DNA from 2 places in the Bradyrhizobium sp. Pha-3 genome. Region 1 is predicted to be linked to the other one. Evidence: riboswitches for the same ligand, from Rfam matches in the RefSeq annotation. Region 1 holds a riboswitch; the other holds the start of a gene.

Region 1 (7,445 bases):
AGCTGAAGGGAACGGAAGCCTCCTGAAAGCCGAGCGTGACCTTCTTCGTTTCCTTGATCTTCTGCAGCGTGCCCGACAGCTCCTCGGCGGCCGCGGGGCCCGCGGCGAACATGAGAGCGAAGAGGATGGCGGGCAAACGCATCGGCGGCTCCTGTGCGGTGATCAGACGGCGGTGATAGCGCACGCGTGAGCCCGTAGCCAGATGACGGTGTGTCTAGCAGCTATCGCACTTTGCTATGGTCCGCCTGCCAAGGTTGCAGCCGCGGCCGCGACGCATCCCTAGCGCTGCGCCCCGCCCTCGAGCAGGCGGTCGCCGACCAGGCGGACCGCGCCACGGGTCCAGGAATAATCGGCGCCCATCCGCAGGCCGCTGTCGCCGCGTGAGACGACCGCGCCGCTGCGGGCGTCGCGCAGCTGGAAGCCGATCGTGTATTCGGTCCGGCTGACCCGCCTGATCACGCCGATCAGCGACTGATCGGCACCGAGCTGTTGCGCGATCGCGGCCTCGCAGCCGTCGCAGTCGCGCAGCGCATGTGCCTTGACGGGCTCCGCGGTCGCGCCGCCGGTATCGACCAGGCGGTAGCGGCCCGACTGCGCAATGCGGTCACGCACGCCCTTCGTGACATCGGCGAGATAGGCTGCATCGGAGCCGGCAAGGCCGGACGCGGTTGCCGCCGAGGTATCCTCAAGCTCGAATTCGAACACCGCAAGCCCGATCGGCGCCGCAGCGGCGGTCTGCGCCGGCGGCAGTGCGGCCGCAAGGGCGCGGCGCACCTCGCGCGACACGAACATCGCCGCGTGGTCCCATGCCTCGTCAGTGTCGCCACGAAACGTGTAGAGCTTCTCGTAGAGCACCTGGCTTGCGCTGACGTCGATGACCGCCACCTTGGCCCACTGGATCAGCGTGCTCATCTTCTGCACGCCGCCGATAACCTTGATCCGGGCCTCGCCCGCAGGCGCCGTCGATGGCACCAGGCGATAGTGCGGCTCCGCGGCGACATCGGCGCGCAGCGTCCGCATCAACGCATCCAGCCGCCTCTGGTGCGCAGCGGTCTGGTCGTTTACCTCGCCCGACGTATCAACATAGCCGAAATCGTCGATGCTGACGCCAACCGGGAACACCGTCGCGGCGCCGGTCTCGGCGCGCAGAGGACAGATTCCGGCCAGCAGGCCGATCAAGGCAACAGAGAGCAGGACGAGACGGGGCTGACGCATGATTGGGGCCTTTCAGCTGCTGGTGCGGGCGGGTCGGTCGCAGCCTAGGCCGGCGGGCCTCCGCGCCGCAGCGGAGCGCCTCCCGCCCGGTGCCGGGAAAATTTCACGACGATGGTCCGCGCCGATAGCGGCGCTTCTCGGCGCCTCCGTTCTGCCGTTTAATGTGCCTGACGGCCCTGCCCGCGATCGCGCACTGAGGCTCGTCTGCGACCTTGAGGATACGCCAATGTGGAATTGGTCCGGAAGCGATCTGAAACTGCGGCTGACGTTGCGCGTGGCGATCGTCTCGACGCTGTGCTTTGCCGTCATCTCCGGCTATTTCCTGATCGAGGCCGACCGCTCGGTGCGCGGGCGGATCGCGGCGGTTGCCGATGTCGCCGCCAAGACGCTGGAGCTGCAGCAGAGCAAGATCCAGTGGCTGAATAATGCGCGTTCCGACTTTCCCGATCTCGACAGCGTTGCCGCTACGGTCATGACGCCGGGACTCTGCATCGCCTTTCGCAGCAATAGCGGCGAGATCAGCCAACGCTTCTGCGGCGGCGCGCAGACTGACACGGCCGCGCCGCCGCTGGCCTTCGCAGCGCTCTATCGCCGCCTGTTCGATCCCGGCCGCGAGGCGGTGCGGCAGGTGGTTTCGCGCGGCAACGCCATCGGCGAAGCGGTGGCCTGGATCGATCCAGCGGTGCCGACCGCCGAGGCCTGGCACGATGCCGGCCGGCTGATGGCGGTGTTCATGATCGCGCTGCCGCTGCTCTGCGCTTTGGTCTATGCGGCGCTGGCGCGCGCGCTGCGTCCGACGCGGCAGATCCGCGACGGGCTCGAGCGGATCGCCGCAGGCGACCTCGCCGCGCGCCTGCCGGCGTTCGATCTCGCCGAACTGTCGGCGATCGGCGACGTCTTCAACCAGCTCGCCGAGCGCCTCGCCGCCGCGCTCTCCGACCGCAACGCGCTGACGCAGAAACTGATCCTGGTGCAGGACGAGGAGCGCCGGCACCTCGCGCGCGAGCTGCATGACGAGTTCGGGCAGTCGCTGGCCGCCATCCGTGCGCTCGCCGCCTCGGCGCGCCAGACCGCGGCGGCGGATTGCCCGCCTTTGCTCGCCGAATGCGACGGCATCGCGCGGACCGCGTCCGACATGATGGAGACGTTGCGCGGCGCCCTCTTCCGGCTCCGCCCGCCCGATGTCGACGAACTCGGACTTGCGGCCAGCCTGGAGGGCCTGGTCGCCGGCTGGAACGGCCGCAGCCGGGGACAGCCACGGTTCGAGATCACCATATCGGGATCGTTCGAGCGCCTTGCCGCCTCCGTCAGCGCCAATCTCTACCGCATCGTGCAGGAGGCGCTCACCAACGCCGCCAAGCATGCCGGCGCCACGCGCGTGATGCTGCGGCTTGAGATGCGCGAGGCGGCGCCCGGCGGCGGCGCGATCGTGCTCGCGATCGACGATGACGGTCAGCCCGGCGATCCGCAAGGCGATCCCCAGCTCAAGTCAGGCCTCGGCCTGCTCGGCATGCGCGAACGGGTCGCCGCGCTGGGTGGGCGGCTCAGCTTCGAGACCGGACAGCCGAGCGGCTCCTCGCTCCGCGTCATCGTTCCCGTCGCGGCCAACCGAGAGGCCGCACCGGTGGAGCGCGCGGCATGAGCCATGCGGCGCGAACCATCATGCTGGTCGACGACCACGCCGTCGTCCGGGAGGGCTACCGCGCGATGCTGCAGAAGCAGCCGGGCCTCTGCGTCGTCGCCGAAGCCTCCGACGGCGTCGAGGCCTACCGTCTCTACAAGGAGACCGGGCCCGACCTCGTCATCATGGACCTGTCGATGCCCGGCATCGGCGGCATCGAGGCCATCCGCCGCCTGCGGCAGTGGGACAGGCGCGCAAAAATCCTGGTGTTCACCATGCACCAGAACGCGGCCTTTGCCGTGCAGGCGATCCGCGCCGGCGCGAGCGGCTATGTCACCAAGACCAGCCCGCCGGAGACGCTGGTGCACGCCGTGATGGATGCGCTGTCGGGCAAGATCGCGATCAGCCCGGATATCGACCACGAGCTCGCGCTCAGCCACCTTGCCGGCGAGACCAAGGCTGCCGACCTCCTGACCGCGCGGGAATTCGAGGTGCTGCGGATGCTGCTCGCGGAAAACACCACCGAGGAGATCGCCGAGGCGCTGCACCTCAGCCCCAAGACGGTCGCGAACCTGCATTCCCTGATCAAGGACAAGCTCGGCGTCGGCACCGATATCGAGTTGGTCCGCCTCGCGCTGCGGCAAGGCATCCTGACGCAGCTCGATCTCGGCGAACGCTGAGCCCGCGTCAGCGGCAGCGACCAACCCTTGCGAGCGCGCCGGGGATTGGATAGCCTCCTGCTCGCGATGAGCTGCAGGCTCATTCGCCCCTCGCGCGACTGGCGAGCTTACGTGGAATTGACCACGGTGAAGCGCGAAGGGTTCTAGCGCCGTTCGCCTGGGCAACCCGTTCAGCTGATGATCCAGCGTCTTAGGGAGCCCGGACCATGCCGTCATTCCGCAATGAACTCCACCTCAACGATTCGGAAGTTGCCCTTGCGCTCGAGGGCGAAGAGCGCCGCCAGCAAGACGGCGTCGAGCTGATTCCGTCGGAGAACTACACCTATCCCGAGGTTCTCGAGCTGCTTGGATCGGTGTTCACCAACAAGTATTCCGAGGGCTATCCGGGACGCCGCTATTACGGCGGCCAGGAATTTACCGACCAGATAGAGAACCTTGCCCGACAGCGAGCTTGCGCGCTGTTCCGCGCCGAACATGCCAACGTTCAGCCTCTGTCCGGGTCGCCAATGAACCAGGCCGTGTATCTCGGCCTGCTGCAGCCCGGCGATACGATATTGGCGATGGACCTGTCACACGGCGGCCATCTCACCCATGGCGCGCCCGTGTCGCACATGGGGCGGCTCTTCAACTTCGCCCGCTACAAGACGCAGCCGTCAAGCGGCGGCGCCATCGATTTCGATGAGCTCCGCGCCATGGCCCGGCACGTCCGTCCGAAGCTGGTGCTCTGCGGCTACAGCTCCTATCCGCGCGATCTGGATTATGCGTCCTTCAAGAGCATCGCAGATGAGGTGGGTGCACTGACGATGGCCGACGTCAGCCATTACGGCGGCCTGATCGCCGGCAACGCCTTGCGCAATCCGCTCGATGCGGGTTTCGAGGTGATGACGACGACATCGCACAAGACGCTTCGCGGGCCGCGCGGCGGCATCGTTCTTTGTCGCCGGGAGTTCGCCGGCAAGATCGACGCGTCGGTGTTCCCGGGTTTGCAGGGCGGGCCGCACATGAACGTTGTGGCCGGAACCGCGGTCACGCTGAAGAAGGCATCGACGTCCGATTTTCAGGCCTATTCAAGACTGGTCATGCGCAACGCGAAGGTCCTGGCCGAAGCGTTGATGGAACGCGGCATGACGTTGATCACCGGTGGAACCGACAATCACATGATGGTCGTGGATACGGTGGCCAGTGTCGGCCTGGACGGCGGCGCGGCCGAGAACATCCTCGACGCCGTCGGGATCACCGCAAACAAGCAGATCATTCCCGACGATCCGCGTCCGCCGCTCAGGCCGAGCGGCATTCGCCTCGGGACGCCGGCGGCGACCACGCGCGGCATGGGCGAGCCCGAAATGCGCCTCATCGCCGAACTCATTGCGGAATCCCTCCGGTCGAAGGGAGATGCAGCGGTCGTCAAACGACTGAGATCGAACAGCGTCGAAATGTGCCGCGCTTTCCCCGTTCCGGGGATCGCGCCGCCCTCATAGGCGGCCGAGCCGCATTCCTGCTCCGCGTTCGTCGCGTCACCCGGCCGGGTATGCGGCCTGCATGGGCACGTCGTGAAGGTTCCCCGGAAAGGACCGGAACGGAAATCGATGCTGTTCGTTGGACCGCATGATCTCGAAGACGGAGCGTCCAACGCCGTGACCCGGAAAACCTTGCAAGCACGCTCGGAGCAGGCGCTCGTCGTCATCATTCTCAGCACCGGCGCGCTGATCGGTTACCTCGGCCTGGCGCTGTCCAGGATGTGAGCGCTACGCCCGGCGGGCACCAAGCCGCCGGCAAGCATCCGGCCGCCGGCAAGCATCAAGTCGCTTGATGCGCTGAAAGCTCGCGCGCGTGCCACTGAGTTGCCCGACCCACAAACGACGCCTTATATTGGGTGTCGTCCCTGCCTAGTGCGCAATTGCGCACGGGAGCAGGGACCCATAACCACAAATGCTGATTGTTGAACGACGCTGGGACAACGAGTCCCGTTCTCAACACCCGCTGCGGCGTATGCTTTCGCAGGGACGACACCGGTAGATTCGGGCGATGCAGTACGCCGCGGCCTCTCGGCTCAAGCACAGCCGTCTCTGGAATACTGGATCACCCGCATGCGCATGCGGGTGATGACACCGCGGTTTTTGACGTCTTGAATCGCGAAACAACCTCACCGTCGTCCCGGCGAAGGCCGGGACCCATAACCCCAAATACAGATTGTTACGCAACGCTGGAACGCCGAGTCGCATCCAACAAGATCCGCCGCGGTGTATGGGTCCCGGCCTTCGCCGGGACGACGGTGGTGTGCGCGGGAACAGTCTCGCGATGAATGCAACGCCACGTACAATCCACACACCGGTCACTGAAATCGAGGACATTGCCGCCTGCCCGCAATTCTCGTACACGGTTTCATGCAATGACCTCGCAATTCTCTCCCGACGCCGTCGACGTGCTGCTGTTCGATATCGGCCGCGTCGTGCTCGACATCAACTTTGACAAGGTGATGGCGCACTGGGCGCAGCACGCCGGCTGCGCGCCCGCCGAGCTCGCCACCCGTTTTGTCGTCGACGACAGTTTCAAGCATCACGAGATCGGCCGGATCGACGACGCGGCGTTCTTCGAAAGCCTGCGCCAGACCCTCGGCATCAACATCACGGACGCCCAGTTCCTCGAAGGCTGGAACGCGATCTTCACCGGCGAGATGCCGGGCATCGCCCCGCTGCTCGCGGCGGCCGCCGAGCGGATGCCGCTCTACGCCTTCTCCAACACCAATCCGGCCCATGTCGCGCATTTCTCGGTCACCCATGCCGAGCTGCTCAGCCATTTCCGCAACGTCTTCCTGTCCTCGAGCATCGGCTTCCGCAAACCCGACGCCGAGGCCTACGATCATGTGGTAAAAGCCATCGGCGTGCCGGCGTCGCGGATCCTGTTTTTCGACGACCTGGCCGCCAATATCGAAGGTGCGCGGGCGCGCGGCCTTCATGCTATCCACGTGACATCGACGGATGACGTGGCAAGGGCTTTGACCGCACTTGGTATTTGAACATTGGGAATTGAGGAGCTCTGAGCGTGGCCCTGATGCCGGTTGCCGATGCCCTGTCCGCCGTCCTCGCCGGCGCCGAACCGCTGCCGGAGGAGATGGTCGCGCTCGATGCCGCCTACCACCGCACCCTGGCGCACGACCTCGCGGCGCTGCGCACCCAGCCGCCGCAGCCGATGTCGGCGATGGACGGCTATGCGGTGCGCGCCGCGGATGCGGCTGATCTAAAGGCCCGGCTCGAGGTGATCGGCGAAGTCGCCGCCGGCCGGCCGTTCGAGCGGACGGTCGGCGCCGGCCAGGCGGTGCGGATCTTCACCGGCGGCGTGATCCCCAATGGCGCCGACGCGGTGATCATCCAGGAAGACACCGCCGTCGACGGCGACCACATCACGATCACGGAGACCGCCAGCATCGGACGGCACATCCGCCCGGCCGGGGTCGACTTCCGTGCGGGCGAGGTGCTGCTCAGCGGCGGCAGCCGCCTGTCCGACCGCGCGCTGTCGCTGGCGGCCGCCATGAACTATCCGGAACTTGCGGTGCGCCGCCGCCCGAAGGTCGCGGTGCTGGCGACCGGCGACGAGCTGGTGATGCCGGGCTCGCAGCCCGGCCCCGGCCAGATCGTCTATTCCAACGGCTACGCGCTGCGGGCGCTGGCGCGCGCCGAGGGCGCCGAGACCGTCGACCTCGGCGTTGCCGCCGACACGGTGGAGGCGACCACGGCCGGCATCCGCCGGGCGCGCGAGGCCGGTGCCGATGTCCTCATCACGACAGGCGGCGCCTCGGTCGGCGACCACGATCTCGTCAAGCGGTCGCTGGAAGCCGAGGGCGTCGACATGACGTTCTGGCGGATTGCGATGCGGCCCGGCAAGCCGATGATGCATGGCCGGCTCGGCGCGATGCGGGTGATCGGTCTGCC
Region 2 (7,445 bases), 420 kb from region 1:
TCCAGCCCTTCTCGATCATTCCGGCAATGGTGCTCGGGCCGACGCCCGCGGGAAACGGACGGCGGTTGCGGATCGCGTCGATCGCGACCCGCTCGAGATGGGTGGCGACATGCGAGGGGCGCGCGCGAAACGCCTTTGCCATGATCAGGACCGACAGGACCTCGGCGCGCCGGCGCACGGCCGAAGCGCTGCGGGTCAATTCGTTGCTGATCTCGAGAGCGTTCTTGCCGGCCCTGGCGAGTTCCCTGAGCTTCTCGTCCTCGTCAGGGCTCCAGCGCCGCACGATCCCCATCTGCCCCTCACCGCCTGGATACCCATCTCAAACCGATGCATACGCAGGCGGCGCTGATTTGCCATGTGACTTTCGGCACCTCTTGATGCGACGTCGGGGCTGTCGCCATCAGGACGGCCGATCGCGGGTGCCGCGCGAGCAGCACAAAGAGCATGATCCGATTGAATCGGATCATGCTCTCAATCCCCTTGCTTGGTGGCGTTTTGCTTGCGCGAACCGGTATCCACTTCGCGCTGGAACGCTTCAGTGCTTGCTGGGTTCAAGCGCGATGAGCACGCCGGTCGGCTCGGGCTCGTGCGGCCGAAGCGACGTCAGCTCCGGATCGCTCCACTCGGCGAGACTGACGACCTCGCCGGTCTGCCCCGGCATGTCGGAGGTCTGGGCCGGTTCGAGCACCTTGAGCCCGCTGGTGTCGACGAAGAATGTGTGCTCACCGAACACGCTGTTCAGTTGCGCCACGGCCGGGTGATCGTCCGGAAGCACCTGGGCATTCAGTTGCGTCATGGTCTGCTTGACTTGCGTGGAATTGAGTTTCATCCGCTGCTCCTTCTCGTTGGTTCCGGCCGCGATGGCTTCCTTGACAGGTTTCCTTGACAAGTTTCCTTGGCTGGTTCCTCCCCGCCCGCACCCCGCATCGGGGGCTTCAAGGTCTCGAACCAATCAGGCAACGAAACGTTCCGCACGCGCGACGCATTGACCGCCTGCGCACTGGTTCCCCGCGGATCAGATGTGAAGTGCGGCTCTGAAGTCACGCCCGTCGCTACGAGACGGGAGGCTTCTTCCTTGCGAGCCCTTCCAGATGCACGCGGCGTGCGGCGGATTTGCGCGCGCGCTCTCTGGTGCGGCAGGCCCGGCAGCGCACCGCCGCGGTAAATACATCGCCCTTGGCGGTCTCGTACCACCATTTCTGCTGCAACGGCGTCCAGACCTCGGCAACGCCGCAGTCCTTGCAGACGAAGGGCTCCGGTCGATAGGTTCCGCGCAGCACGAAATCGGGAGTCGAATAGCTGTTCGATGGCGCGAGCCGCGTCGTATCCACGGCAACCTCGTCGCGCGCCAGGGCAATCTTGTAGTCGCGAAGCCGTTGCCGTTCAGCGGCGCGTTGCGTCTGCAGGCGGCGCCATTCCTCCGCCTTGCGCCGCCTGGCTTCGATCTCTCCGTGCGTCTGCTTGCTGCGTTTCACGTCGGCACATCCGTCTGGGTCGAATGCCTTCGGCGCATCGACGAAGTCAACACCGGGCAGCACGACTCGTCGATGATGACGTCATTGATACGCTGCTGTTCTGCCGCCAGCCTGTCATATTTGCCGTAACATTGCGCCACGACAAGATCGCGTGCGGAAAACACATAGTGGCGTTGGCCGCCGTCCGAGGCGGATGACTTCGGGATGCCCTCAGCCGAGTTGCGCCCGCCCCTGCTCCGCCGGCCGCATGTGGATCAGCGCGTCGAGCAGGAGGACAAGAACGGGGCGCTGCTCGTCGTTGACCAGCTCCGTCTTGAGGATCACGACGGCGTCGCGCCGCTCTGGCCTGATGGTGATCTTCTGGATCCGGGATTGACCGGTGAGCGTGGCGCCGGGCCGAACCGGGCTCGGCAGGCGAATCTCGAAGCTCCGCCCGACGATCCCCGCCACCTTGGTCCAGATCGCCTCCACGACGAGCCGCTGATAGATCGCAATGGTGTTGAAGCCGCTTGCGATCAGGCCGCCGAACGGGCCTGCCGCAGCCGCGACGGGATCGGTATGGATCGGCACCGGATCATATTTCCCGGCGAACTCCAGGATCTCGGCCTCCCCGATGGTGTAGCTGCCAAGCTTGAACGTCTGGCCCTCGGTGAGATCTTCCGCATACAGCATCGCGCGCCTCCATCTGTCGCGCGACGATAGACCAACGATGCGGGCTTTCCATTACCCCGGACGTCATGAACTTCGCGCGCGATACGCGAGCGACACCCGCCGCGCGCGTATCGCCGCAGGCATCCCGCGCTATTGCAGCCGGGCCGCCCTCGCCTTTGCGGCCTTCACCGTGTTTTCCATCAGGCAGGCGATCGTCATCGGGCCGCCGCCCCGCGGCACCGGCGTAATCGCGCCGGCGACCTGCACCGCCTCCTCGAACGAGACGTCGCCGCACACCGCATAGCCGCCGTCCGGCTTCTCGACGCGCGTGGTGCCGATGTCGATGACGATGGCCTGCGGCTTGATCCAGTTGCCGCGCACGAGGCCGGCCTTGCCCACCGCGCTCACCAGGATGTCGGCCTCGCGGCAGATCGTGCTGATGCCGCGGGTGTGGATATGGGTCTGCGTCACGGTCGCGTGCTCCTGCAGCAGCAGCGCGGCCATCGGCTTGCCGACGATGTTGGAACTGCCGATCACCACGGCATGGGCGCCGGTGAGGCCTGGCAGGGTCGATTTGATCAGCCGGAGACAGCCGAGCGGCGTGCACGGCACCAGCGCATCGTCGCCGTGAAACAGCCGGCCGGCGTTCAGGGCGTGCAGGCCGTCAACGTCCTTGGCGGGATCGACCGCCGCCATCACGCGCAAGGCGTCGATATGCGCCGGCAACGGCAGCTGCACGAGGATGCCGTCGATATCGTCGCGCGCATTGAGCGCCTCTACTCTGGCAAGCAGATCGGCCTCGCTGGCATCATCCGGCAGGCGTGCGACCTCGCCGCGCAGGCCGAGCCGTTCGGCCATCCTGACCTTGCTCTGCACATAGATCTGGCTCGCCGGATCACAGCCGACCAGCACGACCGCAAGCCCCGGTGCGCGGGGCAGCCGGTCGAGTTCGCCAGCAATCTTGTCGATGACAATTTGGGCATGTGCATGCCCATCGAGAATGTTCGCCGTCATGGCACCTCCGTTTCGAAGCGGTGCCCAGGCGCGCGGCGTTCAGTCTCTGCGCTCCCCGATGGTGGTCCATCCAAGCGCCAGTCGCGCAGATAGCCTCGTCATAGCCGCCCCGCCGGGCAAAGGCAATTCACGCTCACCCGCGGGTCGAACGGCGACGAATTGCCCTCACTTTTGCCGGTGGATCGGTGCCGGGCGGGTCACCTCTGGGGGTAGGATTCGGGCAAGACTTGCGTTAAGTCTCGGCGCTTGCCGGGCTTTTCCGATCCCCGGCGCCATCCTTCCGGTCATCACGCCATTTCGGACATTTTCGACATGAGACATATCATCCTCGCGCTGGCGCTCTTCTGCCCGGCTGCCGCGCTTGCCCAAGGAACCACGCCGGCCCCCGCCGACGCAGACAAGCCGGCGGCGGCGACCTCGCAGCCGATGGTCGGCGACAAGCCGCTGGTCCAGGTCGGCAAGAAGTCGGCCGCCAAGAAGGGCGAGAAGCCTGCCGCGCCCGGCAAGCCGCAATCGGTCGCCCAGAAGCTTCAAGCCTGTCAGGACATCGACGACGCCACCAAGGAACGGCTGATCTGCTACGACGAGATCTTCAAGCCGCAGCCGAAGCCGAAGGCCACCCCGGCCAAGGGCGTCAACGATTGCCGCTTCGTGAAGGAAGAGGACGAGCGGCTGACCTGCTACAACGGCTTCGCGGACAAGATTCCGCGCCTGCCGCGCTAAAGGTAGCGAGCAGCGCTCGGACGCCGTCCCGGATCCGGCCACCCGCCTGATCGCGTACATGAAAATGCCGCCGCAAGTGTTTGCGGCGGCGGACCGATTGCCGGCTGCGGCGGCCCCTTGTTACCAGGTGCCGAAGCCGCCGAAGAAGCCCATGCGCGGCTGCTGCTGCGCGACGCGGTAGGGCTGATACATGCCGGGCTGTGCCAGCCGCATCGGCTGCTGGGGATGGGCATGGTAGCGCGCGACCTTGCGCTTCTTCGGCGCCTGAGGCTGGGCCTGCGCCGGCTGCTCGGCCGGCTTTGCCTCGGCCGCGACCTTCTGCGCATCAGCCTTCTCCGGCGGAATGAACTGGGCGAACGTATTGCGGACACGGGCTTGCGCCGACGCGTCACCCGTAGCCGACGGGACGGCCGCGGCAACCGCGTTGACCTGCGCCGGAACAATGGTCGGCAAATTGGTGTCGTAGACCACCCGCTCGGGCAATTTCTGGATCGACTTGATGCGCACCATGGTCTTGTCGACACCCGGCGACGACAGGCCCTGGTTCTGGCCGGCGACCACGGCCTCCTGCGGCACGATGGCATTGACGACGAAGAGCAGCGCGAGCAGCACTCCACCAACGAACAGGAAATAACGCGCCACAGGCATTTTGGTAGCTCCCCCCGCGCAGCGGGCGCGGTTCATCTCGGCGAGACGACATCAGTCATCGCGCGGGCGATTTCATCGTCTGCGCATGATCACCCGGACGCGGTCCGCGCTCCCGGGTCGTTCACTAACGGCTGGTTTATTAGTTAGTTCCTGTCCGGCCGTTACGGTTCACCCGACAAGTCAATTCGCGGTCACTTTTTCGAGATGCCGGGAATTAAAGGCGGCTCGCCGTCACGACCGAGCATTTCGCCTTGTTTGCGTTCACATTGACGAACCCGACCAACATCTGCGAGTAGGTCTTGCGGCTTTTCATGGCGATGGTGTCGGAGATCAGCCGCTTGCGCTCGGTCAGCGGCCGACCGTCCCGGCGGATGAAGGCGCAGGCGATCTCGATATCCTTGACGGCAAAATCATTGGCATTGCGCAGCGTCAGGGTGACAAGCGCCTTTGAACCCAAGCCGCCGCGCCGCCACGATTGCGAGGCGATCCGCAGCTTGTCCAGCGGCGACCTTTCAGCGCCAGGCCCGGACGGCCTGGCCTCCTCTGCCGCCTGTGGGGCAGTGGCCACGCCGACGGTGGTCGGCTCGTCCGCCGGTGCGGCCAGCGCATCCCTCGCGGCCTGATTTGTGATTTGGGCGGGTTGCGCGCCGATCGAGGCGTTCTGCGCGGTGCGGACGATGCTGGACGACACCGGCCAGACATCCTGGTCTCCGGCGTCGCTCGGCTCGGGGAGCATGAACCAGGCGGCGATCCCGGCGAGCGCAATCAGCGGCAGCAGCAGGCTGGCGTAGAAGCCGCCCTCACCGAGACGTCCGGCGGCCAACCTCCGAAACGACGCCAAGCCGATCCGCATCGTCGTGCCCTCACCCTGGCGACCTGATCGGGCCGCCCCCACACAGAGAAGGAAGCCGCACCGCGCGGCTTCCGGGGCGGCCGCAGGTCGAGCGGCCACGCGAGGACAATCGCCGACGGCCGCAATGGTTTCATTCCGGGACGACAATCTTGCGGCCCGCAGCACGGAGGGATGGCCTCACGGCCGGGCGCTCGCTAAGTTCGCGTCGCCTGAGAGCGAGTGCCGCGCGCCGAAGCGGCGCGAGAACAACAAGGAGATCGCAATGCCTGTCGTCACCTGGGACCACGTCCACCTGCGCAGTCCCGATCCCGAGGCCACCGCGACCTGGCTGCGCGACATTCTCGGCGGCGAGATCATCCGCGGCCCCGGCCGCATCGACGTCCAGCTCGGCGGCGCCAAGGTGTTCATTGCGGAGGTGGCCCAGGGCGACGGCGTCAACGCCGCGCCGGTGACGCCCTATCAGGGGCTCGATCATTTCGGGCTCACGGTGAAGGACATCGACGCGGTCGCGGCCGAGATCAAGGCCAAGGGCGTCGAATTCACCAAGGAGCCGACCACGATCCGTCCCGGCGTGCGGATCTGCTTCATCCGCGGCCCGCAGGGCATCTCGATCGAATTGCTCGAGCGCGACCAGAAATACGTGTGAGCCACGCGTGCGGCGCTAAGTCATGCTGCCTGGCATGAAGCAGCGGATCGTCACGCCCATGTAGCTCGGAATCGGCCAGACCATGGCGCGACCGACCCGGTTGGGCTCGGTGACCACGGCCTCGTCGGGGACATCGATCCACGCCCCGTCGAGGCGGACACGATAGTGCCCGTCCTTGGATTCCCAGTCGACATCGCTGACCGCTGTGCCGTCCGCATCCGAACAGCACGGCCCTTTGCCGCTGCGCAGGCCGTCGAACCATTCCTTCAGCGGCGAATTGGCGTAGCGGCCGTCGGGATCGCGCGCCTGCGCGATTCGCGCGGCCGCGACCAACACCAGCGTTATCAACCCGAGGAATACGATGACGTGGCCCGCATGACGGGCCGAAGTTCCATTGAGCCTGCGAGGGCGTGCCCAATGGCCACCGGATTCAATCCAGTCAGACATGTGTTTGCTCCAGCACTCACCGGCCAGTGCAACCAGAGCTATGCATTTCGCGGGCCACTTTGATTCGCGCGTACGGTCCGCTGTCATCGCGCCGTCACACTGCCTGGCAGGAACCGAGGGTGTCACCCGAACGCGGGACACCCGGGAATCAACCTGCCGCATTGCACGAGGTTGCTCGCTTTGGCATAAAAAACCAACTGGCTTGCCGTGGGCGCGGCGGCCAGCAATCGGGACGTCATGAAGAACGGACTTTACTCAATTCACGTCACCCTGCTGGACGGTCGCGTCGGTAAGGGCAGCGGCGTCATTCTCTTCCGCGACGGCCAGATTCTGGGCGGCGACGCCTATCTCTACTACACCGGCAGCTACACGGTGAAGGGCGATGCCTTCAAGGGCGAGGTCCTTGTGCAACGCCACACGACGCCGCGCGACACCGACAACCCGCTGTTCGGCGGGCCTGCGCCCGTCGGCATCGGCGTCTCCGGCACCTTCACCGACACCCGCGGCACCATGAGTGGGACCGCACTGGTCGGCAAGGCGAGCCTGATCTTCGGCGCCACGCTGCACAAGCTCGCGGATATCAATTAGCGGTGTGAAGCTAGCTGCTAGATCCGTCACCCCCGCGCAAGGCGCGGGGATGACGGATCGAGAGCAAACGCGCGCTTGGCACTACGCTTCGTGCCTACTCCGCGGCCTGCTCCAGCGGTGCGACGCGCGGCAGGATCATCTGGATGCGGGTGCCGTTGCCCGGTGCGGAATCCAGCGAGAGCCGGCCGCCGAGCCGCGTGGTGACGATGCTGTAGACGATGTGCAGGCCGAGCCCGGTGCCGCCCTGATCGCGCCGCGTCGTGAAGAACGGATCGAAGGCGCGGCGGCGCACGTCGAGGCTCATGCCGCAGCCATTGTCGGCGAAGATCACCTCGACATTGTCGCCGCCGGCGGCGTGGACCTGGATCTCGACCTCGCCGGCCTTGCCGTCCGGGAACGC

Evidence for each region. Region 1 has a riboswitch for ZMP and ZTP ahead of glyA (serine hydroxymethyltransferase). Riboswitches for the same ligand answer to the same signal wherever they lie in the genome.
Region 2: it holds a riboswitch for ZMP and ZTP, as region 1 does, so the genes downstream of both, ACE10X_RS25425 (bifunctional 5,10-methylenetetrahydrofolate dehydrogenase/5,10-methenyltetrahydrofolate cyclohydrolase) here and glyA (serine hydroxymethyltransferase) in region 1, are expected to answer to the same signal.

The regions. Positions count from the first base shown of each region.
Region 1 covers NZ_CP170151.1:4,963,466-4,970,910, forward strand. Annotated here, with positions in the region: gene ACE10X_RS23295 (amino acid ABC transporter substrate-binding protein) at 1-142, opposite strand, end outside; gene ACE10X_RS23300 (DUF3280 domain-containing protein) at 280-1,215, opposite strand; gene ACE10X_RS23305 (sensor histidine kinase) at 1,442-2,857, shown strand; gene ACE10X_RS23310 (response regulator transcription factor) at 2,854-3,516, shown strand; ZMP/ZTP riboswitch at 3,601-3,686, shown strand; gene glyA (serine hydroxymethyltransferase) at 3,723-4,994, shown strand; gene ACE10X_RS23320 (hypothetical protein) at 5,103-5,258, shown strand; gene ACE10X_RS23325 (HAD family phosphatase) at 5,906-6,532, shown strand; gene glp (gephyrin-like molybdotransferase Glp) at 6,559-7,445, shown strand, end outside.
Region 2 covers NZ_CP170151.1:5,378,713-5,386,157, forward strand. Annotated here, with positions in the region: gene ACE10X_RS25405 (hypothetical protein) at 1-292, opposite strand, end outside; gene ACE10X_RS25410 (hypothetical protein) at 536-829, opposite strand; gene ACE10X_RS25415 (zinc-ribbon domain containing protein) at 1,053-1,475, opposite strand; gene ACE10X_RS25420 (MaoC/PaaZ C-terminal domain-containing protein) at 1,686-2,147, opposite strand; gene ACE10X_RS25425 (bifunctional 5,10-methylenetetrahydrofolate dehydrogenase/5,10-methenyltetrahydrofolate cyclohydrolase) at 2,277-3,140, opposite strand; ZMP/ZTP riboswitch at 3,156-3,235, opposite strand; gene ACE10X_RS25430 (hypothetical protein) at 3,453-3,863, shown strand; gene ACE10X_RS25435 (hypothetical protein) at 3,984-4,511, opposite strand; gene ACE10X_RS25440 (hypothetical protein) at 4,726-5,529, opposite strand; gene ACE10X_RS25445 (VOC family protein) at 5,627-6,010, shown strand; gene ACE10X_RS25450 (hypothetical protein) at 6,026-6,457, opposite strand; gene ACE10X_RS25455 (GrlR family regulatory protein) at 6,695-7,045, shown strand; gene ACE10X_RS25460 (PAS domain S-box protein) at 7,140-7,445, opposite strand, start outside.